Limosilactobacillus reuteri: one gene and its partner. The protein of the gene in region 1 interacts with the protein of each later gene in a pairwise test. Links are inferred from orthologs where the notes say so. Each region holds a gene or a part of one and is shown on either strand. Other genes may lie near its edges.

Region 1 (15,623 bases):
TTAGTTGGACCATCTTTTCAAAAATAATTTGGTGAGCCTTCCGATAAAAATCTTGCGGCTCAAGATATTCCATCGCATCAGCCAACGCGTTTTTACTTAAAAAAGCAGCTCCAAGAACTGCTTTTTCTGCTTCAATATCGCGTGGCTCTTCTTGCACTGGTGCATTATCCATTTACTTTTCAGCAATGTGAACACGAATTTGAGCTTCGACTTCTGGATGAAGTTTAATTGGCACATTTACGTAGCCAAGCGCCTTAATTGGAGCCGCCAGCTCAATCTTTCGCTTATCAATTTTAAGGTCAAATTGTTTTTGTAAAGCAGTTGCAATTTGTTTTGTTGAAATTGAACCAAACATCCGGCCATCTGTACCGGCTTTTCCACTTAATTCAACAACTGTATTATCATCTTCAAGAATCTTCTTCATCCGCTTGGCATCAGCTAATTCTTCAGCAGCATGTTTTTCTTCAGCACGTTGTTGACCCTTTAGTTGGCTCATCGCCGCCTTAGTAGCTTGTTTTGCTAATCCACGCTTAATTAAGTAGTTTTGAGCATAGCCATCTGGAACTTCCTTAATTTGACCACGTTGACCACGGCCTCGTACATCTTGTGTAAAAATAACTTTCATTCACTCCTCTGTATCGTCTTGCTCTTTATCAGGTTTAGTTAGAATATCAACTAACTCTTGCTTGACCTGTGTAATATCTTTATCACTGATTTGTGTAGCAGCATTTGCAAGGTGACCGCCACCACCCATTTTTTCCATGATTACCTGGACGTTGACATTTCCCATTGAGCGTGCTGAAATTCCGATCTTGTTATCAGCACGTTCAAAAATTACAAATGAAGCTTCAATCCCACTCATTTGGAGCAACATATCAGCAGCCTGGGCAGCCGTGACAGGATCATAAACCTGTCCCTCTTCACCCGTACATAATGCTATTTTATCATTTATTTCCGCTCTTGAAATCAAATGATTACGCATCATGAAGGTTTCTGGATTTTCTTTCATAAATGATTGAATCATTAAACCATCGGCACCAGCAGAACGCAAGTAACTAGCTGCATCAAAAGTTCGCGTACCAGCACTCTTGGTGAATGATTTTGTATCAACCTGAATCCCTGTTAGCATTGCCGTTGCTTCAAGCTTGTTAAGTCCTTTTCCTTCACGTGGTTGGTACTCAAACATTTCCGTAATTAACTCACAAGTTGATGAAGCATATGGTTCGATATAAACAAGCAATGGATTTTCAGGAAAGTCCTCGCCGCGACGGTGGTGGTCAATGATAACAAGTCTGTTTTGCATTTTATCATATAATTCAGGAGCAATGGTAATTCCCCGCTTAGCATGGTCAACCATTACTAACAAACTGTTATTTGTCGCTTTTTCTAACGCTTCGACTGGTGAAATAATATGGTCCTTAATCGTCTGGTAATTATCAATCTCATGCATCAAACGTTGAATATCAGAGTGTGGATGTTCATCATCAATCACAATCCAACATTCTTTACCGTTCATTTCCGCAATCCGTCGAATCCCCAAACAGGCACCGACTGAATCCATATCTGGATTGGTGTGGCCCATCACAAATAATTGGTCTGATTGAGCCATTAATTCTTGTAATGCTTGACTAATCATCCGTGCTCGTACCCGGGTTCGTTTCTCCATCGGGTTGGTCTTTCCACCATAGAAACGTGCCTCCTGATCTTGAGCCCGAACAACAACTTGGTCTCCACCACGACCTAACGCGAGGTCAAGGTTATTTTGTGCTGTATCAGCAAGCTTTATCAGATCATTTTCGCCATAAGCAATTCCTACGCTAAGAGTAACTGGCGAATTTTGCTTGGATGTATTTTCACGGATAACATCAAGAATCTTGAATTTTTGTTTTTCAAGTTCTTTTAATGAAGCTTGATGTCCAATAATCAAGTAGTTATCATCATCAATGATCTTCATCAATAAGTGATTAGCAACTGCCCAATCGCTTATTTGTGAAGTTACGTAATTATGAAGATTAGAGACATCAGAATCACTCATTCCTTGAATCAGCTCATCATAGTTATCTAGGTAAATATTACCAATGAAGATTTGTTCATCCTTATATTGTGCACTAATCTGTTCATATTTTGTAATATCTAATAAATAAACTACCTGTCCGTGATGCTGAACCAAAAATTCAAATTGATGGTCACGCCATGTCACTACTTGTGTTTGCTTATCATCTGCATGATCTTTTATTAATTCCGCTAATTTTACATCAACATCTGCAATCGGCTTCCCTACAACAATTTCAAGATTAAAATAACGCGCCATATATGGATTAATCCATTCAACCTCATGACGCTTATTTAACATAATCATTCCCATGGGCATTTCCAGTAATGCTTCTTGTTGCCCACGTTGGACTTTATACGTTAATTCATTTAAATATTCATGAGCATCGACTAATAATTTTCTTAACCGCCGAATACTAATAGCTCCACCAATAACTGCGATTACTAAAACAATTAGTCCAATAATCCAGTTATCCATAAACCCTAAAATAAGCCCAATGATTGTTAAAAGCACTATATAGCAGACATTCCAGCGGACGGCTGGGTGTTCAAAATAAAACTCCCAGTTCTCACGACTGAAAATTTTTCGCATCTATAATAGGTGTTGAGCCACAAGTGAATCGGTTACTAATACATTTGCATATTTTCCAGCTAAGGCCGCTTTGATTGCTTTTAACTTATTCATTCCACCAGCGATAAGAACTGATTCCCGAGCTTGTTTTAGATCATCTAAAGCAATAGCAACTGTGCGATCATTTAACTGGTCATCAACGATTTTCCCGCGTTCATCAATAAAGCGAGAAACAAGGTCCCCGGCTGCTTTCTCTTGCAAGGTTTTAATTTGCTGATCATTAAAATAACCTAGTTCAAATAGCGTTGCATCTTGTTCCGTCGTTTCTACCGTAAAAAGTGCCACGCTTGTCCGCTTACCAGTATCTAAAATCTCGTTAATAAATTTATCTTTTATCACCATCTCTTTAATTTGCTTATTTTCAAAAATTAAAGGAAGCGGAAGAATCTGCGCCTGGGTATGGTAGCATTTATTAAAACATTTAGTAACCTCTACAACATAATTATTATGAGTAGAGTTCGCCACTGTTCCTTTAAAATAGACCACCTGAACATTTTTACGGTCATTTGGTATCAATTGACGTGCTACGCTGACCAGTGTCCTTCCCCAACTAACACCAATAACATCATTATCCTTAACTTTTTTATCAAGGTAACGAGCCGTGGCCTTACCTAAAGATGATAAAATTTCAGCCGTTTCATTGCTTTCTGGAGTACTAATAATGACATCCTTTAGTTGATACTTTTCTTTTAATTGGTGCTGCAGATCTTCAATATTGCTAAGGGGATCATTTATTGAAATTTTGACAATATTTTTCTCGCGTGCAAATTGAAGTAATCGAGAAATTGTTGGTCGCGATAAATTTAGTTTTTTTCCGATTTCTGCTTGGGTAACGCCATCTAAATAGTAAAGTTTACTAACCTGGACGGCCTGTTTAATTTGTTGCTTACTATCCACCTATTCTTTACCAATAACTTGCATACTATGGCTAACGCCCAACTTTGTAGCTCCAGCATTAATCATTGCTTCTGCTTCTTCGGTTGTATGAATACCACCAGAAGCCTTTACTTCAGTGGGAGTTTCTTTAGTAGCTGCTGACATTAATTCAGCATCATGAACTGCTGCTCCACGGGTTGAGAAACCTGTTGATGTTTTTACAAAGTCAGCACCTGCATCAGCAACAATCTTAGATGCCTTAGTGATTTCATCATCAGTTAGCAAAGCTGTTTCAATAATTACCTTTGCAACCTTATTGGCATTATGAGCAACTTTAACAACTGTCTTAATATCATCAGCTACTTTAGCATAATTTTTGCCTTTCATTTCGCCAATATTCATAACCATTTACTCAGTTTCAAAAACTTTTGTTGCAGTTGTAGTGGCTCCAAGAGGAAAACCAATAACAGTTGCTGTTACTACATCAGTTTCTTCTAATGCTTTATGAGTTTTAGCAACCCAGTATGGATTAATCATAACAGTATGAAAATGATTATCAATTGCTTGCTTAATAACTTTTTCTACTTGTGCTTCTGTTGCTTCGGGACTTAGTAAAGTATGATCAATATATTTATTTAGTTTCATCTAGTCTTCTGCAACGAATGGCAAAAGACCCATGATCCGTGCACGCTTGATAGCGATAGTTAACTTACGTTGGTTTTTAGCACTGGTACCAGTAACCCGACGTGGTAAGATCTTACCACGTTCAGAAATGAACCGACGTAATAAATCAGTGTCTTTGTAATCGATGTATTCGATGTGGTTTGCGGCGATGAAGTCGACCTTACGACGACGACGTCCGCCCCGACGTTGTTGTGCCATTTAGAATGGTAATTCGTCATCAGCTAAATCAATGGATTGACCACCATCATCACTACTTCCAGGGAACTGGTTGCCAGCATTTTGATTGGGATCGAAACCATTGTCCATACTTGGTGACGGATTACTTTGAGGAGCATTATTTCCAGGTTGTGGTTGACTGCCATATTGTGGAGCCTGAGCACCAAACGATTGTTGGGTATTGTTAAATGGCTGTTGAACGCCTGATTGGTTCATACCACCATTTTGACGAGGTTCTAACAATGCAAAGTTATCTACAACAACTTCGGTAACATATACACGGTTACCCTGTTGGTTTTCATAATTCCGGGTTTGAATACGCCCTTCAATTCCAACAAGTGAACCCTTATGCGTAAAGTTACTAAAGTTTTCAGCGGATTTACGCCAAATAACGCAATTGATAAAGTCAGCATCACGATCACCATTTTGGTTTCGGAATTGCCGATCAACAGCTAACGTAAATGAAACAACAGCCGTCCCGCTGGTTGTGTACCGCAACTCGGGATCTCTTGTTAAACGCCCAGTTAAGACTGCACGATTAAGCATTTAAGCATCAAGCTTAACAATCATGTGACGTAGGATATCATCACTGAACTTAGCTAAACGATCAAATTCGTTTAAAGCTTGGTCTGAATCAGTAGTTAAGTTTACCACGTGGTAAGTACCTTCAGTGTACTTAGCGATTGGGTAAGCAAAACGACGAGTTGACCAATCCTTTGAGTCAGCGATAGTTGCACCATTGTCCGCCAAGATCTTGTCGAATCGGTCTACCAATTCGCTCTTTGCAGATTCTTCGATATCAGGACGAATGATGTAAGTAATTTCATATTTGCGTGTTTCCATTTAATTTTCTTCTTGTGAGGAATTATTAGTTACTTCTTCAGTCTCCTCATCGACTTCTTTATCCACCTTTGCAATCGTAGCAACACGGGCACCATTATCCATCTTAATTAAGTGAACACCAACCGCAGATCGTCCAGTTTGCGATACACTTTCAATGCCAAAACGAATAATTACTCCCTGGTCGGTCACTAACATGATATCTTCATCACCATTGACAGTCGTTAAACCAACCAGCGGGCCATTCTTTACAGTAACATTAACTGTCTTAACTCCTAATCCGCCCCGGCCTTTGATTGGGTATTCAGAAGCAGGAGTTTGCTTTCCAAAACCATTTTCACTAATTACAAGTACCTTGCTATCAGAATTAAGAGGGGCAGCGCCAATTACGTAGTCTTCATCTCGTAAACGAATCCCACGAACTCCAGCCGCGCTTCGCCCCATTGACCGAACAACTGATGATTTAAAGCTAAGAGCATATCCATTATGAGTACCAATAATCATTGGCTGATCTTCACTAATAACTTCTACATCAATCAATTCATCGTTTTCATGGAGATTAAGCGCCTTTAATCCATTACTTCGAATATTCTTAAACTCTGTTACTGCTGTCCGTTTAACTGTTCCTAGCTTAGTAATAAAGAAGAGGTATTTATCATCATCGTTAGTTTCATGTGAAACATTGATAACAGCGCTAATCTTCTCTTTATTATTAATTCCAAGCAGGTTAATAATTGGAATTCCCTGCGCAGCCCGACCATATTCAGGAACTTCATACCCTTTCATTGAGTATACTTTTCCTGAATTAGTAAAGAAGAGCAACATATCATGAGTTGAGCTAGAAATTAGTTGTTCAATAAAATCATCTTTATGAACTCCCATTCCCTTAACACCACGACCCCCACGATGCTGAGACTTAAATTCATCAACTGGAAGACGTTTAATGTATCCATTGTGGGTCAAGGCAACGATAATATCTTCTTCTTCAATTAAGTCTTCATCTTCAATATTGGTAATATCACCAACTTGAAGTTCAGTCCGCCGTTCATCTCCAAAACGTTTTTGAATTTCCATCAATTCGTCATAAATGATTTGATTGATCCGTTCACGATGAGCAAGAATATCCTTGTAATCAGCAATTGCTGCCATTAATTTTTGGTATTCATCCTCTATCTTTTCCCGTTCTAGACCGGTCAACCGAACTAACCGCATATCGAGGATAGCTTGAGCCTGTCGATCTGATAAACCATAATTATTCATCAACTCATTTTTCGCTACTTCACTTGTTTGTGAATTACGAATAATATTAATTATCTCATCAATATGGTCTAAAGCGATCCGCAATCCGGCAACAATGTGCGCACGATTCTGGGCTTTCTTTAATTCAAATTCCGTTCGCCGCCGTACAACTGATTCCTGGTGTTCCAGATAATATTGCAAGATTTGTTTCAAGCTTAAAATCTTTGGAGCCCCATTAACAATTGCTAGCATATTGAAGTTAAAAGTTGTTTGCATCAAGGTCATCTTGTAAAGATTATTCAAGATAACTTCAGCACTGGCATCACGACGAACATCAATTACGATTCGCATTCCGTCACGGTCAGTTTCATCGTTAACATCAGTAATTCCATCAATATCTTTATTCCGAGCTAATTCAGCAATTCGTTCAATTAACTTTGCCTTATTAACCATGTATGGAATTTCGTGAACAATGATCCGTTGCTTACCATTCTTCTGTTCTTCAATATCAACTTTTGCTCGAACAATAATAGTTCCCCGACCGGTTTCATAAGCTTTACGAATACCGGACTTACCCATTACTACTCCACCAGTTGGAAAGTCGGGACCAGGAATAGCCTTCATTAGTCCTTCCGTTGTAATATCAGGGTTATTCATTAACATATGCAGGCCATTAATAACCTCACCTAAATTATGGGTTGGAATATTAGTAGCCATCCCCACGGCAATCCCTGAGGCACCGTTAACTAATAAATTAGGAAAACGAGCTGGTAATACATCCGGTTCTTTTTCAGTACCATCATAGTTATCATGGAAATCAACGGTATTTTTATTGATATCCCGAAGCATTTCAACTGCAATTTTGCTCATCTTTGCTTCGGTATAACGCATGGCGGCCGCTCCATCACCATCAACTGACCCGAAGTTACCGTGACCATCAACAAGCATGTAACGATAACTAAAGTCTTGAGCCATCCGCACAAGTCCTTCATAAATTGAAGAGTCACCATGTGGGTGGAACTTACCCATTACATCCCCGACAATCCGGGCTGACTTCTTGTAAGGCTTATCGGGAGTAACCCCTAATTCATTCATTCCATATAGAATCCGGCGTTGTACCGGTTTTAATCCATCACGGACGTCTGGAAGCGCACGTGAAACAATAACACTCATTGCATAATCCAAGAATGAGTTTTTCATCTGACTCGTAAGATTTACATCCGTGATCCGATTAGGCATATCTTGTTCAGCCAATTACAGGTCAAGGTTTTCAACGAACTTAGCATTTTGCTCAATAAAGTCGCGCCGTGGTCCGACCTTGGTTCCCATTAGCATTGGGAAAATCTTATCAGCCTGTTCTGCGTCGTCTAGTTTTACTCGTAATAGGTGCCGATTTTCTGGGTCCATTGTTGTTTCCCATAATTGCTCAGCATCCATTTCACCTAGCCCTTTGTAACGTTGAATAACTGGCTTAGGACTTGGCTGCAGTGAGCTTACAACCTGCTCTAGTTCTTCATCAGAGTCAATGTATTTTACAAATTTACCTTGCCGAACTTGATATAGCGGCGGTTGGGCAATATAAACATACCCATGCGTAATCATTGGTTTCATAAAGCGGTAGAACAAGGTTAACAGTAATGTCCGAATGTGGGCACCATCGACATCCGCATCAGTCATGATAATCAATTTATGGTAATTAGCCTTTGTAATATCAAAGTCATCTCCAAAACCTGTTCCAAGAGCGGTAAATAGAGAACGAATTTCGTCATTAGCTAGAACTCGATCAAGGGTTGCTTTTTCAACATTCAAGATCTTTCCTCGAATTGGAAGGATTGCCTGGGTGAGTCGCGAACGTCCCTGCTTTGCTGATCCACCGGCAGAATCCCCTTCGACAATAAATAATTCTGAAATTTCAGGATCCTTACTCGTGTTATCAGCTAACTTACCTGGCAAATTGCTAATTTCAAGACCACTCTTTTTACGAGTAACTTCCCGTGCCCGTTTAGCAGCCACTCTTGCTTTGGAAGCGAGTTGACCTTTTTCAATAATTTGCCGCGCTTCGTCTGGGTGTTCTAATAAGAACCGGTTAAATGTTGCCGCAAAGACATGGTCAGTCGCTGTTCGTGCATCTGAATTTCCTAACTTAGTCTTAGTCTGTCCCTCGAATTGCGGATCAGGGTGCTTAATGGAGACAACAGCAGTTAAACCTTCCCGTACGTCATCTCCTGATAAGGTCTCATTCGACTTTAAAATACCTGCTTTGTGGCCGTAGTCATTAATAACGCGTGTAAGAGCCATCTTAAATCCGGTCTCATGAGTTCCACCTTCATAAGTATGAATATTGTTAGTAAAAGTTAGTAAGTTGCTACGATATGAATCTGTATATTGTAAGGAAACTTCAACAGTAATATCATTTTCTTTACCTTCCACGTAAATTGGTGGATCAAATAAAACATTTTGATCTTCATTAAGGTATTCAACATAATGACGAATACCACCTTCATAATGGAATTCTTTCCGTTCATGATCTATTTCTCGTAAGTCTTCGATCGTGATTTTAAGTCCCTTATTTAAGAAAGCTAACTCTCTTAAACGATCAGTTAAAGTTTTAATATTGTAAGTCGTTGTTTCACGGAAAATTTCTGGATCCGGCTTAAAGTGAACGGTTGTACCATGCTCAGTTTCTGGAAGTCCTTCTTCAATTACCTTCATTGCAGACTTAACATGACCATGATCAAAATCCATGTAGTAACGTTTACCTTGACGAGCAACTTTAACATCTAATTCAGTAGATAAGGCATTTACAACAGAAGCCCCTACCCCGTGAAGACCTCCAGAAACCTTATATCCGCCGCCGCCAAATTTTCCTCCGGCGTGCAGAACAGTAAAGACCGTTTCTAAGGCTGACTTTCCAGTTTCTTTTTGCGTATCAACTGGAATTCCACGACCATTATCCTTAACAGTAATACTGTTATCTGGATTAACTACAACATTAATTTCATCACAGAATCCTGCTAAGGCTTCATCAATTCCGTTATCGACAATTTCCCAAACAAGGTGATGAAGTCCCTGGGCTGAAGTGGAACCAATGTACATTCCGGGACGCTTTCGAACTGCATCCAATCCCTTTAAAACCTGAATTTGACTAGCATCGTATTCGCTAGCCAATTCCATCTTGGTTTCTTTTTGTTGTTCGTTGCTCACTCACTTTACTTCCTCCTTATTCAAAGTGCCGTGCTCAATTTCAAAAATCGTGGGTTCATTAATTAGCTGGCGAGCAACATCACTCAAACTAGTTGTCGTCAAAAATGTTTGAACTTTATTCTGAATGGCTGTTAACAGGTGTGTTTGTCGAATTGTATCTAGTTCCGATAACACATCGTCCAATAATAATAATGGATACTCGCCTGTTTGCTCTTTCATCAAATCAATCTCTGCTAGCTTTACTGATAGTGCTGTCGTTCGCTGTTGTCCTTGCGATCCAAAAGCCTGTACATTTTTATCATTTACCAGAAAGCGGATATCATCACGATGGGGGCCGTAAATTGTTGTCCCCTGCTCAATTTCACGCTGTTCGTTGTCTTGATATAATTTAAAAAGGGCCTGATAAGCCTCTTCAGCAGTAGTCTCATCATTAACCTTTAATTGATTAACGTATTCAAGCTGTAATGATTCCTTATTCAGTGAAATCTCTTGATGTAAATCAGCTGCCCATCCTTCAAGGTGCTTTAAAAAATGTTGACGGGCAATAATTACTTCCGCACCAAAAGCAGCAAGCTGATCAGATAGGACTCCTAAAAGGACGCGATCAGTTTGTTGCTTATATTTTAGTTGCTTTAAATATTTGTTTTTTTGTCGTAAGAGTGTGCGGTATTGGCCTGCATTGTAGAGATACTTGCTACTCATCTGGCTAAATTCTCGATCCATAAAGTGGCGCCGTAAAGCTGGGGACCCTTTTACCAACGACAAGTCCTCAGGAGCAAATAATATTGCATTTAGTTGACCAACATACTGTGATAATCGCGCTTGTTCTAAATGATTTACCTTTGCCTTTTTTCCTTTACTTGAGAATTGTAATTCAAGTGGAATCTTGCCAATACTTTTCTCTACTGTGCCACTTATTAGAGCTGATTTTTCTTGCCAATTAATAAGTTCATGGTCATTACTTGTTCGATGACTCTTGGTCAGGGAAAGAACATAGATTGCCTCTAGCATATTCGTTTTACCCTGTGCATTATGACCAATTAAAACGTTCACTCCAGGGTTGAAGTGAACGGTTAGATCCTGATAATTTCGAAAGTGATGTAAATGCAATTCCGTCAGAATCATCTACTTACTCTTAATAACAAGTAATTGGTGGTCAGGAATTTGAATCTTATCTTCGGGATATAATTTGCGTCCTCGCCGATCATCTGGCTCATCATTTACTAATACAGTATTTTCTTTTAGAAACCATTTAGCTGCTCCGCCAGTAGGAATAATCCCCTCTTCTTTGAGTAACTGGCCGAGTGTAATAAATGGACTATCAATCAACACTGACTTTTCTTCCATTTAGAATGTCCGTACTGGTGTAATTAAGTGGACAAAGTTTTCTTGATCTTCTGTTGGCACCAAGGTAAATGGTCGCAATGGTGAAGTAAATGAAATCTTGATCGTTGCCTGACCAAAAGAACGCAAAGCATCTTTCATGTAGTTAGGATTGAACGAGATTTCAAGATCATTACCATCAAGAGCAGACGTGACTACCTTTTCTTCAACGGTACCGATATCTGGAGAATCACCACTAATTCGGACAAGACTTTCTGATGGCTTTAGACTTAACTTAACCACATCATTACGGCTTTCATGAGATAAAAGCGAAGCACGCTCAATTGATGATAGAAATGTCCCAGCTTCTAGTTCAACTGTTGTATCAGCAGTTTGTGGAATTAACTGGCTTGTTTCAGGATAGTTCCCTTCTAGTAATCGCGAATAGAAATGAGTATTACCAAAAATAAACAATACTTGATTTTCGGTTACTTGCATTTGTACATCTTCATGGACATCGCTAATCATTCCAGAAAGTTCTTCCATGCTCTTTCCAGGAATAATCACATCAAAATCTATGCTGTTATCGATGTTTTCGAGGACCACTTTCCGTTGTGCAAGTCGATGACTATCTGTTGCAACAGCTGTTAGGACGCCATCTTTTAACGTCATATGCACCCCGGCAAGGATTGGGCGACTTTCTTGCTTAGATACCGCAATAACAGTTTGACGAATTACTTCTTTAAGGATGTCGTTAGGAAGGGTTACTGATTTGTTAGTTTCAATTTCTGGTAAATGAGGAAAGTTTTCAGCATCTTGGCCATTAATTTGAAACTTAGCTGAACCGGAAGTAATATCTGCTTGAAAACCACTTGTAACTTCAATAGTTACTTTTTTGTCTGGCAGCTTTTTAACAATATCACTGAAGAAGCGGGCTGGTAATACAATAGCGCCAGTGGCTTCAATTGTTAAATCGTTCTCAGCATCATTAGCATTAATAACACTTTCAATAGTGATGTCAGAATTGCTACCAGTTAACACAATGTTGTCTTCGTTTATGACCATCTTTAATCCAGTAAGAATTGGAATTGTGGTTTTAGATGAAATGGCACGTAAGACATTATTTAGTTGACTAATGAATGCAGATCGGTTAATTGTAAAATTCATTTATGATCGTAGTTTAGCTTTTAATTTTGTAATATCGTTTTGTAAGTCAGTATCCTTTTTTAGTTCTGCCTCGATTTTATCGATAGCATGTAAAACGGTGGTATGGTCTTTGCCGCCGAATTCGTTGCCGATTTTTGGCAACGAGGAATCGGTGAGTTCTCGAGAAAGATACATAGCGATTTGGCGAGGCATAACAATTTGTTTAACTCGCTTTTTACCAAGGATATCTCCTTGAGTTATATTATAAAAATCAGCGACTTGTTTTTGAATTGTAGCGATTGATATTTCGTTTTTGGCTATGCGGTGAAGTCCCTTTAATGCTTGAGATGCTAAGCTTGGCGTGATTCGCTCACCGCTTAAATTAGCAAATGCTTGAACCTTTGTTAAGGCTCCTTCTAGTTCACGAATGTTTGTATCGATTTGGCCAGCGATATAATTAAGGGTGTCGTTTCCAATATCAATATGATCTTCCTCAACTTTACTCCGCAAGATGGCAATTCTCGTCTCTAAGTCAGGAGGAGTAATTTCGACAGTAAGTCCCCATCTGAAACGTGATACAAGCCGGTCTTGCAGTTCGGGAATCTCATTTGGAATCCGATCAGATGTCATAACAATTTGTTTTTTGCGATCATGAAGGGCATTAAAAGTATTGAAAAATTCTAGCTGTGTTCCCTCTTTGTTGGCTAAAAATTGAATATCATCAATTAATAGGAGATCAAGGTTACGATATTCTTCTCTTAATTGTTCAGTCGTATTATTACGAATAGCATTAATATAATCGTTGGTAAAATCCTCACTCGTCACATATTTGACACGCGAATTTGGATTAACTTGAAGCATATGGTTACCGATCGCTTCCATTAAGTGGGTTTTTCCTAAACCAACCCCCCCATAAATAAAGAGCGGGTTGTAAAGGCTGCCCGGACTTTCGGCAACGGCAAATGCTGCAGCGTGTGCCATTTTATTTCCTTCTCCAACAACGAATGTTCCAAAGTTGTAATGAGGATTAAGAGGAGTGTCCATCTCAAAAGAAGGAGTTGGATCATCTTCTGTTTTTTTATTTGTATAGGTAAATTCTCCCTCTAAAATATAATGCGGCTCAATATTACGTCCCAATTCATGTTGAGCGAATTCTTTAAGCTGTGTATTTAAATTTTTGCGCCAAAAATCGCGGTGCACCGGAGTGGGCACCTCGATTTCCAGTTGATTTTGAGAGAGAGAAATTGCTTTTGCCGGAGCAATCAAAGTGTCAAAGGTAACCGGAGTGGTATCCTGACGAAATGAATTTTGGATCGCTTCCCACAGAGAATCGAGCTCAGTCAATCAAACATACTTTGGTAGTATAACACACTTACCGAAATTAATAAACGGCGAATTTTTATTTAAATTTTTTTGATTATTAACAAAATTAGCAAAATAATCCACAGCGTTGTGTAAATTCATTTATGCAGATAATACTTTTCTGCCCTTTTGACGCCGACGTGCTAATACCTTACGGCCGTTACTGGTGCTCATGCGCTTACGGAAGCCATGGACACGTGCACGGTGACGCTTCTTTGGTTGAAACGTGCGCTTCATCTAATCCTCACTTTTTTCATCTAACAAATGTGCTCGCTTTAAAACGTGCACTAGGTTTTTCTTTGTTTCTGCCATTGATAAACCATCTGCCGCTGACCGAGCAATAACCAAGAAATCAACATCAGACCGTAATTGCGGTTTCACCTCTAATAATGTTTGACGAATACGCCGCTTAACCCAATTACGATGCACAGCATTTCCAATCTTTTTTCCAACAGAAATACCGACACGAAAATGTTTTTGTCCTGGTTTTTCCATTTGATATACGACAAATTTGTGGTTGGCCACGGAATTATGGGTTTCAAAAACCCGTTGAAACTCACTTTCCTTTTTTACGCGATATGATTTTCTCATTTATTTCCGCCGACTTTGGTAAGCGCGACGTTTTGCTTTTTCAATCTTGCGACGTTTTGCTTTCTCAGCCCGTTGCTTTTCTTCACGTTCACGACGAATCTTAAATGGATTCTGGATGATAAGCGTTTGGACAACTTGGAAGGCATTTGTTACTACCCAGTATAAGGTAATAGCTGAAGAGAATCCTAATGCCATGAAGAATACCATAATCGGCATAAACCACGTCATTGTAGTTGTCATTGAGTTTTTTTCGGGCATTGAAGCCATGGATAACCATGAACTAATAAATGTAAATAATGCCGCTAGAATAGGCATAATGTAGTATGGGTCCGGGTGACCTAACTGAAGCCACAAGAAAGTTCCATTCCGTAAGGCTGAGGTCCGCCAGATTGCTTGATAAAGAGCCCACATAACTGGTAACTGAACCAGTAACGGAAGCATCGAAGCCCATGGATTAACTCCTGCTTCTTTATAGAGCTTCTGCGTCTCCATTTGCATCTTTTGCATTGACTCGCGATCACGTGATGAGTACTTTTTCTGAATTGCCTTTAATTGAGGAGCAAGTTCTTGCGTCTTCATCATGGTCTTTGTTTGGTAGAACATCAATGGCAGTAAGATGATCCGGATGATGATCGTAAAGATAATGATCCCCATTCCATATCCGCCAAAGTGCTTTGATAACCAAATGATAAATTGTGAACAGTTATAGATAATGTAGTGGTCCCAGATACCAGTACTATGACTAGTAATTGGCTTATTGGAGCAAGCAGCTAAAAATAGGGTCAAGCTCATTTAGTCCTTAGGCGCAATCACGATACTCCGGTAAGGTTCCCGACCGTGGGAGTATGTTTTTACGTGGTGATTATTCTCAAGTTCATGGTGAATTTGTTTCCGTTCGCGGGCGGGCATCGGGTCCATAAAAACTGCTTTCCCACTTGCAACTACTTCCATCGCCGCCTTTTGCGCTAGGTTGTGAACTGCTTCTTGACGCCGTTCACGATAATTGGAAGTATCAAGTTCAACATTTACTTTTGCCGCTCCATGATAATCCATGAATATATTACTAAGCTGTTCCATCGCGTTGATCCGGCAACCGTGCTTACCGATCACCCGTCCATTTTCCTCAGTTTGGAGATTAATTTTGAGATCATGAGCTTCTAAATTAATAATCCGCGGTTCAACAGCAATACCTAATTCCTTAAATACTGTCCTTAGATACTCAACCAATTCTTTACTAGTTACTTGAACCTTTTTAAGATTGGCTTGTTGCCGCCGCTTGATTTCAGCAGGATCGAGCTCATCTTCAGCGGAATTTAAGCTTGCAGGCTTTTGTTCTGGCTCTTTTGCCGGTTGCTCATCTTTCTCTTCCAGTGAGAGCATCGCAATTTCTTTATCTTTTATTACTGCATCCACTTGCGCTTGGCGTCGTCCAATTCCCAGAAAACCGTGCTGCGGCTGT
Region 2 (15,734 bases), 290 kb from region 1 along the record:
AGTCTTCTACTGGTAAGACAAAAACAGTTGCCCCACCAATCTTTACGTTGACAGGAAATGCTGAACCTCCTTCAACATCCATATGCATTTGCGATGTAACGTATTGTTCACGTGACTCAGCATTCTTTTTAATTACTGATAATACTTCTTGAACTCGTTCATCTTCAATTCCAATTAAAAATGTCGCATTTCCTTCACGAAGGAAACCACCAGTTGTTGATAATTGAGTAACGTGAATATCAGCTTTATTAAATGCTTTTCGTAAACGATTGCTATCTTTTGATTGAACAATTGCAATAATCATTTTCATCTAACTAATGCTTAAAACCTGCACAAGCCGAATCGTCAATTGTTCAACAATATTTTGAAAGCTAATATTTTGTTCTAACATGTGACGAGTTTCCAAAGTTAACTGACTAGCCGCTAACAATTGTTGAGGAGAGTATTTTCTAACTACTTCTCCCATTTCTCCTAAAATATTATTAAAGTGAAGGCGGTTGGCAACTGTAATTCCGGAATTTACCATTAGCGTATCACGCCAGATTAAGGTAATTAGGTCCAAAATCACTTGTTGTTTATCCCGGTCGGTAGCTACTTTTTGTAGAATTGTCTGAACATCAACGAAGCCTAACATCCCATTTCGTGTCGTATCTTGATACCACTGAATGACTCCTTTGATCGCACTCTCAAACCAATTATCTTCTTGCCACTGTTCAATCATTGCGACGGAATCTGTAATCCCAACAGCAATCTGTTGCTGAGATGATGGAATATTATGTTCAGTTAAAACTGTTAACAATGCATCTCGTTTTAATGGTGGCAGTTCAATCACCTGTGTTCGTGATCGGATTGTTGGTAAGACAGCACTTTTATTAGTCGTTAGCATAAAAATATAAACGCCAGTCCCCGGTTCTTCAATAAACTTAAGAAGACTATTTGCTGCACCATTTGTCATTTTATCAGCATCTTTAATAATAAAAATTTTCTTATTGCCTTCTACCGCACTCTTAGAAAATTCTGCTTTTAAGTGACGAATCTCATCAACCTTTATTTGGCGACCTTCTGGAGCAGCATAGACAATATCAGGATGGTTCCCAGACAGGATTCGCTGACACTCGGCACAAGTTAAGTCTGGTTTATTGTCTTGGGGATGAAGACAAAATAACCGTAACGATAACCATTGAGCAATTGACATCTTTCCTGAACCGCCTGGCCCAACAAACAGATAGGCATGAGCAAGTTCTTTATTTAATAATATTTTTTGAAAACGAGTAATTATTGCTGGTTGTAATTTTTCTGCACGTGTTTGTCCCTGTTCAGCCAACTATTTTGTCATTCCTTGTTCATGTCCGAATATTGCATCTAAACAAAAAGTACAAGATTCATTAGGCTCAAGACGTTTACCATAATACTCACTGCAAACATGAAAACCCTGTTGGTAAAGCTCTTTTAAATTTTGCCGTGATCCAGATAATTGGTTTTCACTATGATGTGATTGCTTTTCTTTAATCATCTGACGCAAATGCTTATTTTCAATTGAAAGTTCAACATTTTCCTCAGAAATAGCAATAATTTTTGCCTGCAACTGCTCCATTTTATTAACTAAATCCTGGGTCTGGTTCATCACCTGCGCAAATTGTTCATAAAGATTATCTGAACTATATTCTTCACTCATCTACAATTGATGATATTGTTTATATAATTCCTGGCGTTTTATATTATTTTTCTTTGCCACCAGCTTAATCGCAGCATTAGTGGAAAGACCATTTAAGATTTCCTTATCAACCTGTTCTGTTAATGGTAATTCAATATCATTATCTGTCTCCTCTGTCGGGTGTTCATTCCCAGCTACTAGAATAACGAATTCTCCTCGTGGTTGATGATCTTCAAACCAGGCAGTTGTTTCAGCAAGCGTTCCCCGCGTAAACTCTTCATAGCGTTTAGTGAGTTCCCGTGCTAAAACAACTCGCCGTTCATTACCGAAAACTTCCGCCATCGTAGCTAAAGTCTTTTTTAAGCGGTGTGGAGCTTCATAAAAGATCATCGTTTCTTCACGCTCTTTTAATTGCTCCAACGCCGCTACCTGTTGCTGATGCTTACGCCCTAAAAAGCCAAAGAAGTAAAATGGCTGGGGAACTAACCCCGAAGCGATAAGAGCCGTCAATCCTGCATTAGCTCCTGGAAGCGGGATTACTGGCAACCCTTCTCTAACTGCCGCCGCTACCAATTCCTTGCCGGGGTCAGAAATCGAAGGCATCCCTGCATCACTGCATTGGGCAATCGAATAACCAGCTTTTAATTTCTCAATCAATTCCGGAACACGTTGTTCAGTATTATGCTCATGAAAGCTAATTTGACGGGTTAATATATCAAAATGGTTTAATAGTTGCTGAGTATGACGCGTATCTTCAGCAGCAATCAGATCCACTTCTTTTAAGGTTTTAATTGCACGAAAAGTCATATCATCTAAATTTCCAATTGGGGTTGGAACTAAGTATAAACTTCCTGATTGGTGATCATTAAAACTACTAATTTGCTGCATTTAATACCATTCTATCTCAGCAATTGCATCAACTTGCTTATCAACGCCAATCTGGTGGTAAGTTACCGTTCCATCATTTATTTGGAGCTTATTAACTTTGCTTTCCACAATTTCCCCATTGCGTACCTCTTGAAGATACTGCAAATTAAATCTTTTTATCTGATTCTCTCGTAAAAAATCACGGCCAAGAGGATCAAGAAGCCAATCAAAGTAACGCGCATTATTAACATGGTGATTAGCATCAAGGTCAAAATAACGAACTTGATAATTTTTCTTTATTATCGAACCATTTTCATCCAATTTTTGAGGTCGCTTTAGACGAGGAATTCTTTTCGCAACAGGAGCATTAAATGGTTCAATTAAACCTAGTGGAATTGATTGCATTCGCCGTGTCTTTAGATTCATAAACACAAAAATTGACCTAATTCGTGCATATTCAATCTGGTGTTCTTTATCCGTTATCCAAAAATCACGAACAGCAAAAAAGCGGTTATAGGAAACAGCTTTGGTTCCTAAAATAACTGTTTCGCCAAAAGAAGGTTGATTTGCGGAAAGATATCCTTCATAGCCGCTTACTACCCATGTACCGCCAGTAGATTGTATTTCTTCGGTTCCCATTCCTAAAGACATACTATGCTCATCGGATACCATGGAAATCATACTTAATATCATGCTTAGGCTTGGATGACTTGTTTCATCACACTCATAATATGTTAGTAAGTGCGGCATTTCAAATGTTTGTGCTTCTTGCTTTAACTCCATTTAATGATCGCTCCTCTCAGTTAAGACCGGTTCAATTCCGTATACATCCTTAAATAGTTGTGATTTTTTACTAAAAGACCACTTTTCAAGAACAAGGTCATCATTGGCTATTGCTTTAATGATTAAGCGGCTATCTCCTACCAGCTTCAATCTAATACTTGAAATTTTTTGCAGCCGCGAATCATCTAATGCATCCACCAATCGTAAAATAGCAGCTAATTTTGCTACTGGCATCTGGATCTCATCATCGAGATGGCGGTAATGAGCTTGACTAATATCTGGAGACTCTGCACTATGATATCTCGCCACTTCAGCAATAATCCGATTATCTTTATCTGAAAGCCCAATTAGAGGATTAGCCTCCATAATATAAGCAGAGTGGCGGTAGTGTCCCCGTTGATTAATAAAATTACCAATGTCATCAATTCTACTAGCAATTTCTAATAATAATCGCTCATGCTGACCAAGACGATGAATTGGGCGCAATTGATCAAAGAGTTGGAGTGAAAAGCGCGTTACAAAATCCCGATGAGCTGAATCAACACCGTATCGTGAAGAAATATTGTCGGCAGCTGTTCTGATCATTTCATTAATTTGCCGTCTCGTTTTAGGATTATCAACCCCAATTCCATGGGAAATCCCATCCATCGTTGAAATATCAGTTACGTAAAGGCCTGCTGGTTGAATTAAGCGCACTGTTCGCGCCGTTACTAAATAATTTGGTAATAATAATTCAAATTGTTGGTCATCAATCTGAATATTTTTCATTAAGCCATCTTTTACTGGCGATAAAATCTTTTGGTAATCATCATGAAATTTATTTAGGGGAACTTCCGCGATTTGCTGATCATTTGGCAAAAATAATTTATTGAGTGAGAGGGCATTTTGCACCATCATTACTGTATGCTTTTTCTTTGTCAGTTCTGGTGTTAAGTATTCTAATTTACTACTGATATAATCTTGGATAATTTCAGTTGGATTGGTAGCAGTTTTTCGGAGACGCCCCACCAACTGACTGATTTTTGCATTACCAAGATCAATATCCCATGCCCGTTCAAAGCTTCCATGGTGAAAATAAGCTAAGGTAGTCGAGCTAAGACCGATACTTAGAAGATACATATTGTGTTTACTAAGTTTTTCAAAATCTGGTAGCAAGGTTAAAAGGTAACTCATCGACTGTGCCATTAGCTGGTTATTGTTTAACCATTCAATCTGTAATCCTGTCCGAACTTCTAACTGGTCGGCCACATACCTAGTTGCAACTGGGTCAAGGTCTTCTAAATCGCCATAAAATTTAACTGGTGTTGCCTGGTAGTCATTAATAATCTGCTTAAATCCTTCAATATTATTAACAATTGCAGTCATATTTTCCGAATAATTAGCAACTTTAGCGTTTCCGATATTTAGAAGGCCCGATCGAACATTATTTATCACTTTTAAAGTAGGTATCTCAATGATCCGTAAATTAACCTGATCGGGTTCGAGGTAAATAATCGCCGTTAAAGATCTTTTCACTTACTCATCCTTTCGCTCATCTAAATGAAGATTGGGAACATGGCGAGTTAAAGTTTCAAAAACAGAAGAAAAATGTTTTTTTGCTTTCTTCTCCTTTTTCTCACGCGCATTCAATTTCATTGCTTGTTTAACAAAGTATTCTTGTGAACTGAATGGTGCGACATCACCACGATCAATCCGTTCGTAATGATCTCCTACTAACCGTCGAGCCTTGACATTATCTTTCCACATAACGTCAAAAATATGAATTGCATGAGCTTTTGTGTCTGGCTGGGTAACGGGATACAATTCTTCAACTCGTCGATTAAGATTTCTCGTCATCATATCGGCACTTGCGAGGTAGACTTCCTCATGACCATTACTCTTAAAGTAGTAGATCCGGGAGTGTTCAAGGAAACGCCCAATAATCGAATGAACCTCAATATTCCCATGCAATTCTGGCAAATCGTTCCTTAAACAGGTAATGCCTCGAATTAATAACTCAACCTTAACTCCACTAGCAGCAGCAGCGTATAGGCGGGCAATGATTTGCTTGTCAGACAAGGAATTCATCTTCATCCGAATTAACGTAGGATTACCATTTTTGGCATTTTCAATTTGCTCATCAATTTTGGCATTAATAAATGTCCGAATCCCATCAGGAGATACCCGTAATTCATTGAAATAAGCTGGTCGTGCAAATCCTGACAGCATATTAAACAGGTTTGTCATATCGATGCCCAGCTCATGGTCACAAGTAAATAATCCCATATCAGTGTAAAAATGAGCTGTTACATCATTATAGTTCCCAGTTCCTAGGTGCATATAACGCCGCAGCCCATCTTCATCGCGACGGATAACCAAAGCAACTTTACAGTGCGTTTTAAGGCCAACTAAACCGTAAATAACGTGGCACCCCATCTGTTCAAGCCGTTGTGCCCACCGAACGTTATTTTGTTCATCAAACCGCGCTTTAACTTCAACTAAAACCGTTACTTGCTTACCCTGTTGCGCGGCCATTCCGAGATACTTAATAATCGGTGAATTACCAGAGACCCGATAAAGAGTCATCTTGATTGCCAAAACATCTGGATCAATGGCTGCTTGATGAATAAAGTTGACCACGGCTTGAAAATTATCATAAGGATGCTGCATTAGGTAATCCTTTTGGCGAATTGAAGAAAAAATATTATGATCCATATCTAACGCTGGGTTGAGGTATGGCTTATATGGTGGATAGCGCAAGTCATCATGACCATCAACCATCCCCGATAATTTTTTTAAGAAAGTTAAATCGACGGGACCATCTACTTCATACAGTGACCGTTCACTTACATGCAGATTATCAATTAATTGATCTTTTAACCATTCATCGATAGAAGCAGGAACTTCTAGGCGCATCACCTGTCCATGCTCTCGTTCCCGCAATTGCCGTTTGACTGCCCGGAGCAAATCAGACGTATCTTCTTCAGCCACATCTAAGTCCATATCCCGCATAACTCGATATGACGCTGTAGCTAAGATCTCGTATCCTGGAAAAAGCGCGCTCAGAAATTCAGTAATGATTTCATCAATCAAAATGAAGCTATTTTCTTCTGGTAACCGAACTAACCGCTTATAAATTTCTGGAACACGGACTGTTGCAAATTTGATATCTGCTTCTTGACGATCATCATGTGGTTCCATTTGTGGACGATGAACTTCTTGATCTCCCTCTAGAATTTCCTCTGCAACTGGTTCACTTGTTGAACGGATTTGACGCCGTAGCTGAACAGCAATATTTAAAGAATTATTGGAGATAAAAGGAAAAGGACGTGAGGCATCATCTGCCATGGGAGTCAAAACTGGCATCAGCTCATCATTAAAGTACCGACGAATAAATTCATATTGCTTCTCGTCAAGTTTGGGGACATGGAGAATATGAATATTATTTTTAGCAAGGTCCGGGATGATTTGCTGATTATAAACTTCATACCGTTGCTTAACCATCCGGTGTTCTTTTTCATTTACTGCATCCAACTGCTCTTCTGGAGTCAGACCAGACGCATCAGTAGTAGTAACATTGGCAGCAGCAAGCTTATGAAGCGATGCAACCCGCACCATAAAAAATTCATCAACATTGCTTTGAGTAATTCCCAAGAAGTTAGCACGTTCTAACAAAGGATTAGCAGTATCAGTTGCCTCTCCCAGTACTCGGCCATTAAAGTCAATCCAACTCAATTCTCGATTAACATAATTCTGCGGCTTATAAAACTCCTTATACATTTATAGCGAGGATTTTAATTGATCAAAATTAATTTGCTGCTCAAGGTACTTAAATAATAAACCTTCTCTTAATCCACTATTACTAAAGCAAATCTCATTAATTGACAATTGCCGGACAAGAGAGATAAGGGGGAGAAGTCCTCCAACAATTACATCCGCTCGCACTTTCGTAATTCCACGGATTCCTGCCCGCGTCTGGCGATCCGTTTCTAATAGCTGCCGCATAATCAAAAAGGCTTCTTCTGAACGCATTGTTAGCCCATGAACTGGTCTGGCTTCATTAGGATTAAGAGCTTGTTGCCACCGATATACCTTTGCTAATGCACGGTTACATCCCCCGAGTGCCACAATTTTTGTCTCCCGCATCCGATTTAGCCATAATTGTTGAGAAAGAACTTCATCAATTTTAATCATGGCATCAAATAAATCAGCTGGATTAATTTGATCTTCAAGATGGTAGGTTTGCGAAATGCTAACTGAACCGATCGGAATACTAATCGCTTCTTCTGCTTCCCCATTATTCACCGAGATTAATTCCATACTTGCTCCTCCAGTATCAACAATTATTCCCTTATCAATTGGAAGAGTCTGATTAACACCAACATAGTCAAGATATGCTTCTCGTTCTCCACTAATTACATGAATTTCAAAGCCCGTTTCTTGCTTGACCTTTTCAAGAAATTGCAGTTGATTTTGTGCTTGACGAACCGCAGCAGTCGCCACCGCAATAATTGTCAATTTCTTATTACGGTATCGATCACAAATTGTTCGAAATTCTTTTAGGGCATCAATAGTCCGCTTTACAGGAGCTGACTTCAACATTTTTTCTGGCCCCATATTAGAAGCGAGGCGAACATATCTTTTTTCATATTGAACCGTTTCAAAGCTCCCGTTATCTTGAATTTTTGTTATTTTAAGCCGAACTGAATTTGAACCTAAATCAAGAATTGCAAGGTACTGCTCATTGCTCATTTAGTCGCGATCATCATAACCCTTTGGATGAGTTGAATGCCACTTCCAAGCAGTTGCAATAATGTCGTGAACATCATCATACTTAGGACTCCATCCAAGAACATTACGAGCCTTATCACTAGCAGCAACTAATGAATCTGGATCTCCTGGACGGCGTGGTGCCATTTTAGCTGGAATAGGTTTACCAGTAACTTCTCGAGCTGCTTCTAGCATTTGCTTGTTAGAGAAGCCAGTGGATGAACCAAGGTTAAAGGCATTACTCTTGTTACCTTCCTTAAGGTACTTAATAGCAAGAATATGAGCATCTGCTAAATCCATAACATGGACATAGTCACGAACATTGGTACCATCTGGTGTGTTGTAGTCATCCCCAAAGATACTCAATTCATCACGCTTGCCTTGCGCAACTTGAAGAATGATTGGAACTAAGTGCGTTTCTGGACCGTGATCTTCACCGATCGTACCATCAGTGGCAGCCCCGGCAACATTAAAGTAACGAAGGGCAACAAACTTAATACCGTAAGCTTTATCAGCCCAAGCCATCATTTCTTCCATCATTAACTTACTCAAGCCATATGGGTTAATTGGGTTTTGTGGGTCCGTTTCCTTAATTGGCATGTGTTCTGGAACCCCATAAGTAGCAGCGGTTGAACTGAAGACAATATACTTAATATCATGATCATGCATTGCTTCAAGCAAAGTAATCATTCCGCCAGTATTGTTATCAAAGTACTTCAATGGCTTACTCATTGATTCAGGTACAATTGAGAAAGCAGCAAAGTGAACAACTGCAGTAATATCTTCATTGTCAAAAATCTTATCTAAGAATTGACGATCACGAATGTCACCCTCATAAAACTTAGCCTTGGGATTAATCGCATCCCGGTGACCCGTCGATAAGTTATCAGCCACTACTACATCTTCACCATTTTCAATAAGATCTTTTACCATATGGGAACCGATATATCCGGCACCACCAGCAACTAAAATTGACATTTAAACTTCTCGAACATAATTTTTTCTTTTTTCTCCAGGATGAAGTTTTTGCCAATTAGCCTCTGCTTCAGTAATTCGTAAATAATGCGGAACAAAAGGGTCAATCTCTTTAACTGGTTCCTTCATTTTACCTGCAAGAGCTAATTGATAAGTTGACGGAATACTATAAGATCGTGGCAAAAGGGTCACATTAGCTGGTAATTGATCATATTTGGCTTGAATTTTATCAGTCATATGACCTACCAAAACAACTTGTTGATCTAATTTTGCAAGTTGATTAAGCAAAACATCAATCCCTAGATGTTGATCTTCTATTTTATTTACTAACTCGCCATTTTCCCACTGGTAAGCACCAGCAAATACATTTCCTCGTCGTGCATCAAAGAAAGGAACAATAATTGCTGATGATGTTGGAACTACATTACGTGCTAATACTGCTAAACTTGATACGCCAATTAAGTCAATCTTTTCTGTATCAGCCAATACTTTAGCGGTTGTAACTGCAATTCGTACTCCTGTATAAGATCCTGGTCCCTGTGCAACCACTACCCGATCAATATCTGTTGGCTGCCACTGAACTAACTTAAATAACTTACTAATTGCCGGCATTAAATAAATACTATGATTGCGAACCATATTAAGGGTTGTCGTTGCCAACAATTGCTCATCTTCAACCAACGCTACGCTCATTGGGTGGTTGGATGTATCGACGGCTAGAATCTTCATCTACCTAAGTAAGTTTGCTTGCATATCCACGGCATCTTCGTGATTATCTAAGTAATAACGTGGTTTAATATGCTGATTACGAAAGCCTAAACTTTCATATAAGCGACGAGCTGATACGTTATACACTCGTACTTCTAAACTCAGCGAATGTAATTTTAAGTGCCGGGCATAGTTTTTGGCAGTTGAAATAAGATACGTTCCAATTCCTTTATTTTGGTAACTTGGTGTAATGCCAATATTCGTAATATGCAAATCATAATGGTACCAATCAATGGCTGTTCCCATAAAGCCAACAATCTGCTGGTCATCCTCAACAACTAAATATAGTCGATCACACGGCCGTTGGAGTTCAATGCGGAAAGCAGCATAACTCCATGGTGCTTTTCCATAGATTCTTTCTTCAATTTCTACCAAGGTTTGAATATCTTGTTCCTTTGCCATCCGGACCATGTATTGATGACCAGATATCATTACTATTCGTCGTGTAAATTCAAGGATCGGTCGTTTAGTAGGATTGGTCGTATTGATAAACCATTCTTTAAACTTCTCGAACATTTATTTATTCTGAATTCGATCGAACATTAATCCCGGTACTGCATTCAAATCTAATCCTGCACGGTCGCCATGCTTGTAGTTAACATAACCAGCAGCCCCAATCATTGCAGCATTATCACCACATAATTTCAACGGTGCTTGCAGCATCGGTACATCAGGATGAGATTTCTTCATGTCATGATCTAAACGAGCACGGAGACCATGATTTGCAGCGACCCCACCAGCTAAAATCAGTTGCTTTACTGGGTAATCATCTAACGCCCGCATTGTTTTTTCGGCAAGCACGTCAATGACACTTTGTTGGAAACTGGCTGCAAGATCATATTTATCTAATTTTTCTCCACGTTGGTCTGCATTATGAACTGTATTGATGAAGGCGCTCTTCAGCCCACTAAAGCTAAAGTCATAATTATCTTCTTTTTCCATTGCTCGTGGGAAATTAAAAGTGTCCTTACCCTTAGCCGCCCATTCATCAATCGTTTTTCCTGCCGGGTAATTGACTCCCAACACGCGACCAATTTTATCATAAGCTTCACCGGCAGCATCATCACGTGTTTCACCGATAATTTGGTATTCATGTTCAGATGGCATATAAACTAATTCCGTATGTCCACCGGAAACTAACAATGCCATTTGTGGATATTTGAATTCCCCAACATAGCGTGCAGCATAGATATGACCTGCCATGTGGTTAACCGGAATTAACGGAAGGTTATGAGCCCATGCGATGGCCTTTGCTGCTGTCACACCAATTAATAATGACCCGACTAATCCTGGACCGTATGTTACTGCAACAGCATCTAGGTCATCATAGCCTACAGCCGCTTGCTCTAAAGCTTCATTTGTACACTTGGTAATTTGTTCAATATGATGTCGACTAGCTACTTCTGGTACTACTCCACCAAAACGTTGATGGCTATCGATTTGCGTTGCAACAATATTGGAAAGGATTTTAGTTCCATTTTCAATTACGGCAACACTTGTTTCATCACAGCTTGATTCAAACGCTAAGGTTAATGTGCGTTCTGTCATTTATGATTCACCATTTGCTTTGTCAACGGCATCCATCATGGCGTAACGGAAACCATTTTTCTCCAATGCTTCCACGCCTTTGATTGTTGTACCTGCTGGTGATGTTACTTGATCACGTAATAATGCTGGAGCAAGCTTGCTATCATAGGCTAGTGTCCCCGTACCTTTTACCATACTAGCAATAACTTCATATGCAGTTTGACGATCGAGGCCATGCTTGACGGCGGCATCGCTCATTGCGTCCATCATCACATCAACAAATGCAGGGCCACAGCCGCCGATAACACCAATTATATCTAGTTGTCGTTCTGGAACTTTGATGACATCACCAAGACTATCTAAAACAGTCATTACTTTTGAAATTGCTTCAGCAGAAATTCCGGTTGGCAAGGCAAGACCAATTGTGCCGGCATTAACTTCAACTGGTGTGTTGGGAATAATATTAACAATTTCTTTATTCGGAAGCACTTTGGCTAAGTCTTCGTGAGTAATTCCAGCAGCGGCAGAGATAAAAATAGTGTGATCGTTAAGGACGGCTAATTCTTTAGCGACTACGGTTGTAATAGGGGCCGGGGTAGTCAAAATTACGATATCGGGTGTAAGGTTAACTACTTCACTGTTTGTATTAACGAGTTTAAACCCGAGCTTCTTAGCAAGGCTTGTAACACGTGAATTAACAGGGTTCATCGCACTGAGGGTAAAATTTTGCGTACGACTTAATCCCTTCATAATTGCGCTTCCCATATTTCCGACACCAATAATTGTAATTTTCATTTATTTCCGAACTTGCCCATTACCGGTAATTTCATATTTGATTGTTGTTAATTGTTGTAATCCCATTGGTCCCCGGGCGTGGAGTTTTTGGGTACTGATACCAATTTCAGCGCCAAAGCCAAATTCTCCCCCATCAGTAAACCGCGTAGAGGCATTAACATAAACACAGGCAGAATTAATGGCTTGTTGGAAGTAGCGTCCCCGGGTAATGTTGTTTGTAATAATTGATTCTGAATGGTGAGTACTATGGTGATTAATATGGTTAATTGCATCATCAAGGGAATCAACAATTTTTACGGCCATAATTAAATCATTATATTCTGTCTCCCAATCTTCCTCAGTAACGGGACGGATAGTTGATACTAATTGGCACGCCATTTCATCACCGCGTAATTGGACGCCATGTTCCATTAAAGCTTTGGCAATAACAGGAAGAAATTCAGCGGCAATATCGCGGTGGATAAGTAATTTTTCAGCGGCATTGCATACAGAAGGCCGTTGTACTTTTGCATTTACAGTAATATTGGTCGCCATTGTTAGGTCAGCATCCTTATCAATATAAATGTGGCAATTACCCGCACCAGTTTCGATAACTGGAACCGTAGCTGTTGTTACAACCCGCTGAATAAGGGCCTGGCCGCCTCGTGGAATCAAGACATCAATGTAGTCAGTGAGATTCATCATTTCATCAGCAATCGCATGACTAGTGTCGGTAATAAGCTGAACCGCATCGACCGGTAAATGTTGACTTTGTAATGATTCACGAAGAATTTTTACTAAGGCAGTATTAGTCTGGATAGCTTCTTTTCCGCCCCGTAGAATAACTGCATTGCCACTCTTGAATGTGAGGCCGGTCGCGTCTACAGCTACGTTTGGTCGTGCTTCAAAGATAATGCCAATTACCCCTAATGGTACGCGCCGTTGAAGGATTTGCAACCCATCTTTGGTAATCCATCCCTTATCGATTTGGGAAGTGGGATCGTTCAAGTCGGCGATTGTTCGGAGACCATTAGCCATGTCTGCGATACGTTGGGAATTGACCATTAAACGATCTGTAAATTTAGTTGGCATCTGGGTAGCGGCGACCAAGTCTTGTTGGTTGGCAGCGATAATTTGGTTTTTATTTTTGATTAAATCATCTGCCAATTGAAGCAATGCCTTATTTTTGGTGGCAGTGTTCATTAAAGCTAGTTTGTTTGCAGCGATTTGGGCTCTTTTTCCAATTGTAATTAAATCTTGGTTCATCTATTTTCCAAAATGAGTACCAATAGTATGACCATCAAAAATATCAAAAAGAATTTTAGGGTCACGACCATTGCATAAAATCATTTGTTTACCTGCTTGCATCATTGTGGCAGCTGCCCGTAATTTAGTTACCATTCCTCCTGTTCCAAACCTAGTGCTGCTACCGCTTGCGACGTTCTCTATTTCCGTCGTTAGGAATGGAACTTCTTTAATGATTTGTGCGTCAGGAAATTTATGCGGATCTTTGTCATAAAGGGCATCGATATCCGAAAGAATGATTAACTCGTCAGCGTCAATGGCAATAGCTACCTGGGAAGAGAGTTCATCATTGTCACTGAAAGTAGTGTAATGATCAAGCTCATCAACTGACACGGGGTCATTTTCGTTAACGATTGGAATCACATTTTGCTGAAGTAAAGCATTAATTGTATTAAGCGTATGCTGGCGACTGACGGGATAAGTGAGCACATCACGGGTAAGGAGAAGTTGGGCGACGTGCGTTTGATAGTCTAAAAATCGTTGCGAATAGATTCGCATTAAAGCAGCCTGACCGATAGATGCTAAGGCTTGCTGTTGTGCTATTTCGGCGGGACGATCTGTTAATCCCAAACTTGCAAGACCAACGCCAATTGCTCCCGAGGAAACAAGAATAAGTTGGTATCCTTGATTGTTTAATGTCGCAAGGACAAATGAAAGTTGGTCGATTGTTCGTAAATTAATTTTTCCATTAGGAAGAACAAGGCTACTCGTACCAATCTTAACAACTACTTTTTGTATTTTATGAGTCATTCAATGATAAAGACTTGGTCGGCGATCCTTAAACACCGGAATCGGCCCCCGAACCTGTGCTAACTGCGCTAAGTCAATTTCTGCATAACTTACTTGTTCAACTTCTCCTGCATCATGGATAATCTGCCCAAGCGGATCTATTACTAACGAATGACCATTAAAGCTATTCTCTAAATCCGTCCCAACACGATTGACCGCGACTACAAAGGCTTGATTTTCAATTGCCCGTGACTGAAGCATTATTTTCCATTGTTTAATCCGTTTGCTTGGCCATTCTGCCGAAAAATATAAGATATCAGTTCCATAACGAGCGACTGTTCTAATCCATTCGGGGAATCGCAAATCATAACAAATAAAACTTGCACTCGGAACCCCAGCTAATTCAAAGTGATTTTCTTTTTGCCCGGCTTTTAGATATCGGTCTTCATTCATTAGTCCAAATAAATGCACCTTCTCGTAACTGCTAATTAGATTTCCCTTTTGATCATAAACATAGGTTGTATTGAAAAAAGATTGTCCACATCTCACCGCTACTGAACCACCGACAATGTTAATTTGATTTTCTAACGCTAACTCACTAAGAAATTTTTGTGTCTTTTGACCGTTTTCATCTGCCAAGTCTGCTAATTGATCTAAGGCATAGCCAGTATTCCACATCTCCGGCAAGACAACGATATCTGCATGGTGACTAGCAGCTTCTTCAATTGCTTGTTTAGCTTTTTGATAATTTTCGGCAGGATTTCCTAATTGAATATCAAGTTGAGCTAATGCAATTTTGCGTTTCATTTAACTAAATAAATTCAATTTAGCAATCCGCTCAACGGCCTCCGTCAGTCGTGCTGGCTCAATCAAAAGGCCAATCCGCACATAACCTTCACCGTGCTTGCCAAAGCCATTGCCTGGTGCTACTGCCACGCCAGCTTTGTCCAATAACAAATCTGCAAAGCTTTCACTGGTATAATCCTTTGGAACCGGCATCCAAGCATAGAAAGTACCCTGGGGAATAAATGCATGCCAGCCAATTTTTTCGGCCGCATTAATAAAAGCATTCCGTCTTTCTTCATAACAACCTACAATTTCGGCAATTGCATCATCACGTTGTGGCAGCGTTAAAGCATCAATAGCAGCTTCCTGTAAGGCAGGAAAAAGACTAACGAATAGGTGATCTTGAATTAAGTTTAAGGCTTCAATAATATCTGCATTACCAACCGCAAATGCGATTCGCCACCCTGCCATGTTGAATGTCTTAGAAAAGGTATAAAATTCAATTCCCACATCTTTAGCGCCTGGTGTTTCCATAAAGCTAACTGGAGCTTGACCGTCAAAGCCAATTGCGCCATAGGCAAAGTCACTAATAATGCCCACATGGTACTTTTTGGCCCACGCAACTAATTTTCGATAAAACTCGGGAGTAGCTACAGCACCCGTTGGATTATTAGGATAGTTAAGATAGAAGAATTTAGCACGTTGCGCCACCTCTTCAGGAATTGCCTCTAAGTCTGGCAAGAAATTATTTTCTGCTAATAATGGTACTGTTTCAAAATTAACTTCTCCTAATGCTGCTCCTGATAAGTAATCTGGA

The links.
Region 2: the proteins of dnaA (region 1) and HHK02_RS06230 interact in binary tests that used the Bacillus subtilis proteins (3 or more experiments, as listed by UniProt). The link is inferred for Limosilactobacillus reuteri from one-to-one orthologs.

The regions. Positions count from the first base shown.
Region 1 is NZ_CP059275.1:1,355,156-1,370,778, reverse strand. The notes cover bases 11,395-14,282. They hold dnaA (chromosomal replication initiator protein DnaA), read right to left. Parts: upstream 13,556-14,282; coding sequence 12,233-13,555; downstream 11,395-12,232. Other genes in these bases: HHK02_RS07990 (YidC/Oxa1 family membrane protein insertase), read right to left, coding at 14,165-14,282; rnpA (ribonuclease P protein component), read right to left, coding at 13,811-14,164; rpmH (50S ribosomal protein L34), read right to left, coding at 13,676-13,810; dnaN (DNA polymerase III subunit beta), read right to left, coding at 11,395-12,232. In the rest of the region: dnaB (replicative DNA helicase), read right to left, coding at 1-172; rplI (50S ribosomal protein L9), read right to left, coding at 173-625; HHK02_RS08060 (DHH family phosphoesterase), read right to left, coding at 626-2,644; HHK02_RS08055 (sugar-binding transcriptional regulator), read right to left, coding at 2,645-3,580; rpsR (30S ribosomal protein S18), read right to left, coding at 4,205-4,441; ssb (single-stranded DNA-binding protein), read right to left, coding at 4,442-5,005; rpsF (30S ribosomal protein S6), read right to left, coding at 5,006-5,302; gyrA (DNA gyrase subunit A), read right to left, coding at 5,303-7,792; gyrB (DNA topoisomerase (ATP-hydrolyzing) subunit B), read right to left, coding at 7,793-9,712; DNA replication/repair protein RecF, read right to left, coding at 9,743-10,867; S4 domain-containing protein YaaA, read right to left, coding at 10,868-11,089; more of dnaN, read right to left, coding at 11,090-11,394; more of HHK02_RS07990, read right to left, coding at 14,283-14,956; jag (RNA-binding cell elongation regulator Jag/EloR), read right to left, coding at 14,957-15,623. UniProt on the Bacillus subtilis protein: Plays an essential role in the initiation and regulation of chromosomal replication. ATP-DnaA binds to the origin of replication (oriC) to initiate formation of the DNA replication initiation complex once per cell cycle.
Region 2 is NZ_CP059275.1:1,052,449-1,068,182, reverse strand. The notes cover bases 1-2,999. They hold HHK02_RS06230 (DNA replication initiation control protein YabA), read right to left. Parts: upstream 1,676-2,999; coding sequence 1,325-1,675; downstream 1-1,324. Other genes in these bases: HHK02_RS06220 (acyl-[acyl-carrier-protein] thioesterase), read right to left, coding at 2,543-2,999; rsmI (16S rRNA (cytidine(1402)-2'-O)-methyltransferase), read right to left, coding at 1,676-2,542; holB (DNA polymerase III subunit delta'), read right to left, coding at 311-1,324; HHK02_RS06240 (cyclic-di-AMP receptor), read right to left, coding at 1-310. Outside these bases: more of HHK02_RS06220, read right to left, coding at 3,000-3,304; HHK02_RS06215 (exopolyphosphatase), read right to left, coding at 3,305-4,819; HHK02_RS06210 (RNA degradosome polyphosphate kinase), read right to left, coding at 4,820-7,063; HHK02_RS06205 (Ppx/GppA family phosphatase), read right to left, coding at 7,064-8,035; UDP-glucose 4-epimerase GalE, read right to left, coding at 8,036-9,031; tRNA (adenosine(37)-N6)-threonylcarbamoyltransferase complex dimerization subunit type 1 TsaB, read right to left, coding at 9,032-9,757; rimI (ribosomal protein S18-alanine N-acetyltransferase), read right to left, coding at 9,758-10,312; tRNA (adenosine(37)-N6)-threonylcarbamoyltransferase complex transferase subunit TsaD, read right to left, coding at 10,313-11,344; proC (pyrroline-5-carboxylate reductase), read right to left, coding at 11,345-12,118; HHK02_RS06175 (glutamate-5-semialdehyde dehydrogenase), read right to left, coding at 12,119-13,363; proB (glutamate 5-kinase), read right to left, coding at 13,364-14,152; HHK02_RS06165 (carbon-nitrogen family hydrolase), read right to left, coding at 14,153-14,938; HHK02_RS06160 (pyridoxal phosphate-dependent aminotransferase), read right to left, coding at 14,939-15,734. UniProt on the Bacillus subtilis protein: Involved in control of chromosome replication initiation. Inhibits the cooperative binding of DnaA to the oriC region. Thus negatively regulating initiation of chromosome replication.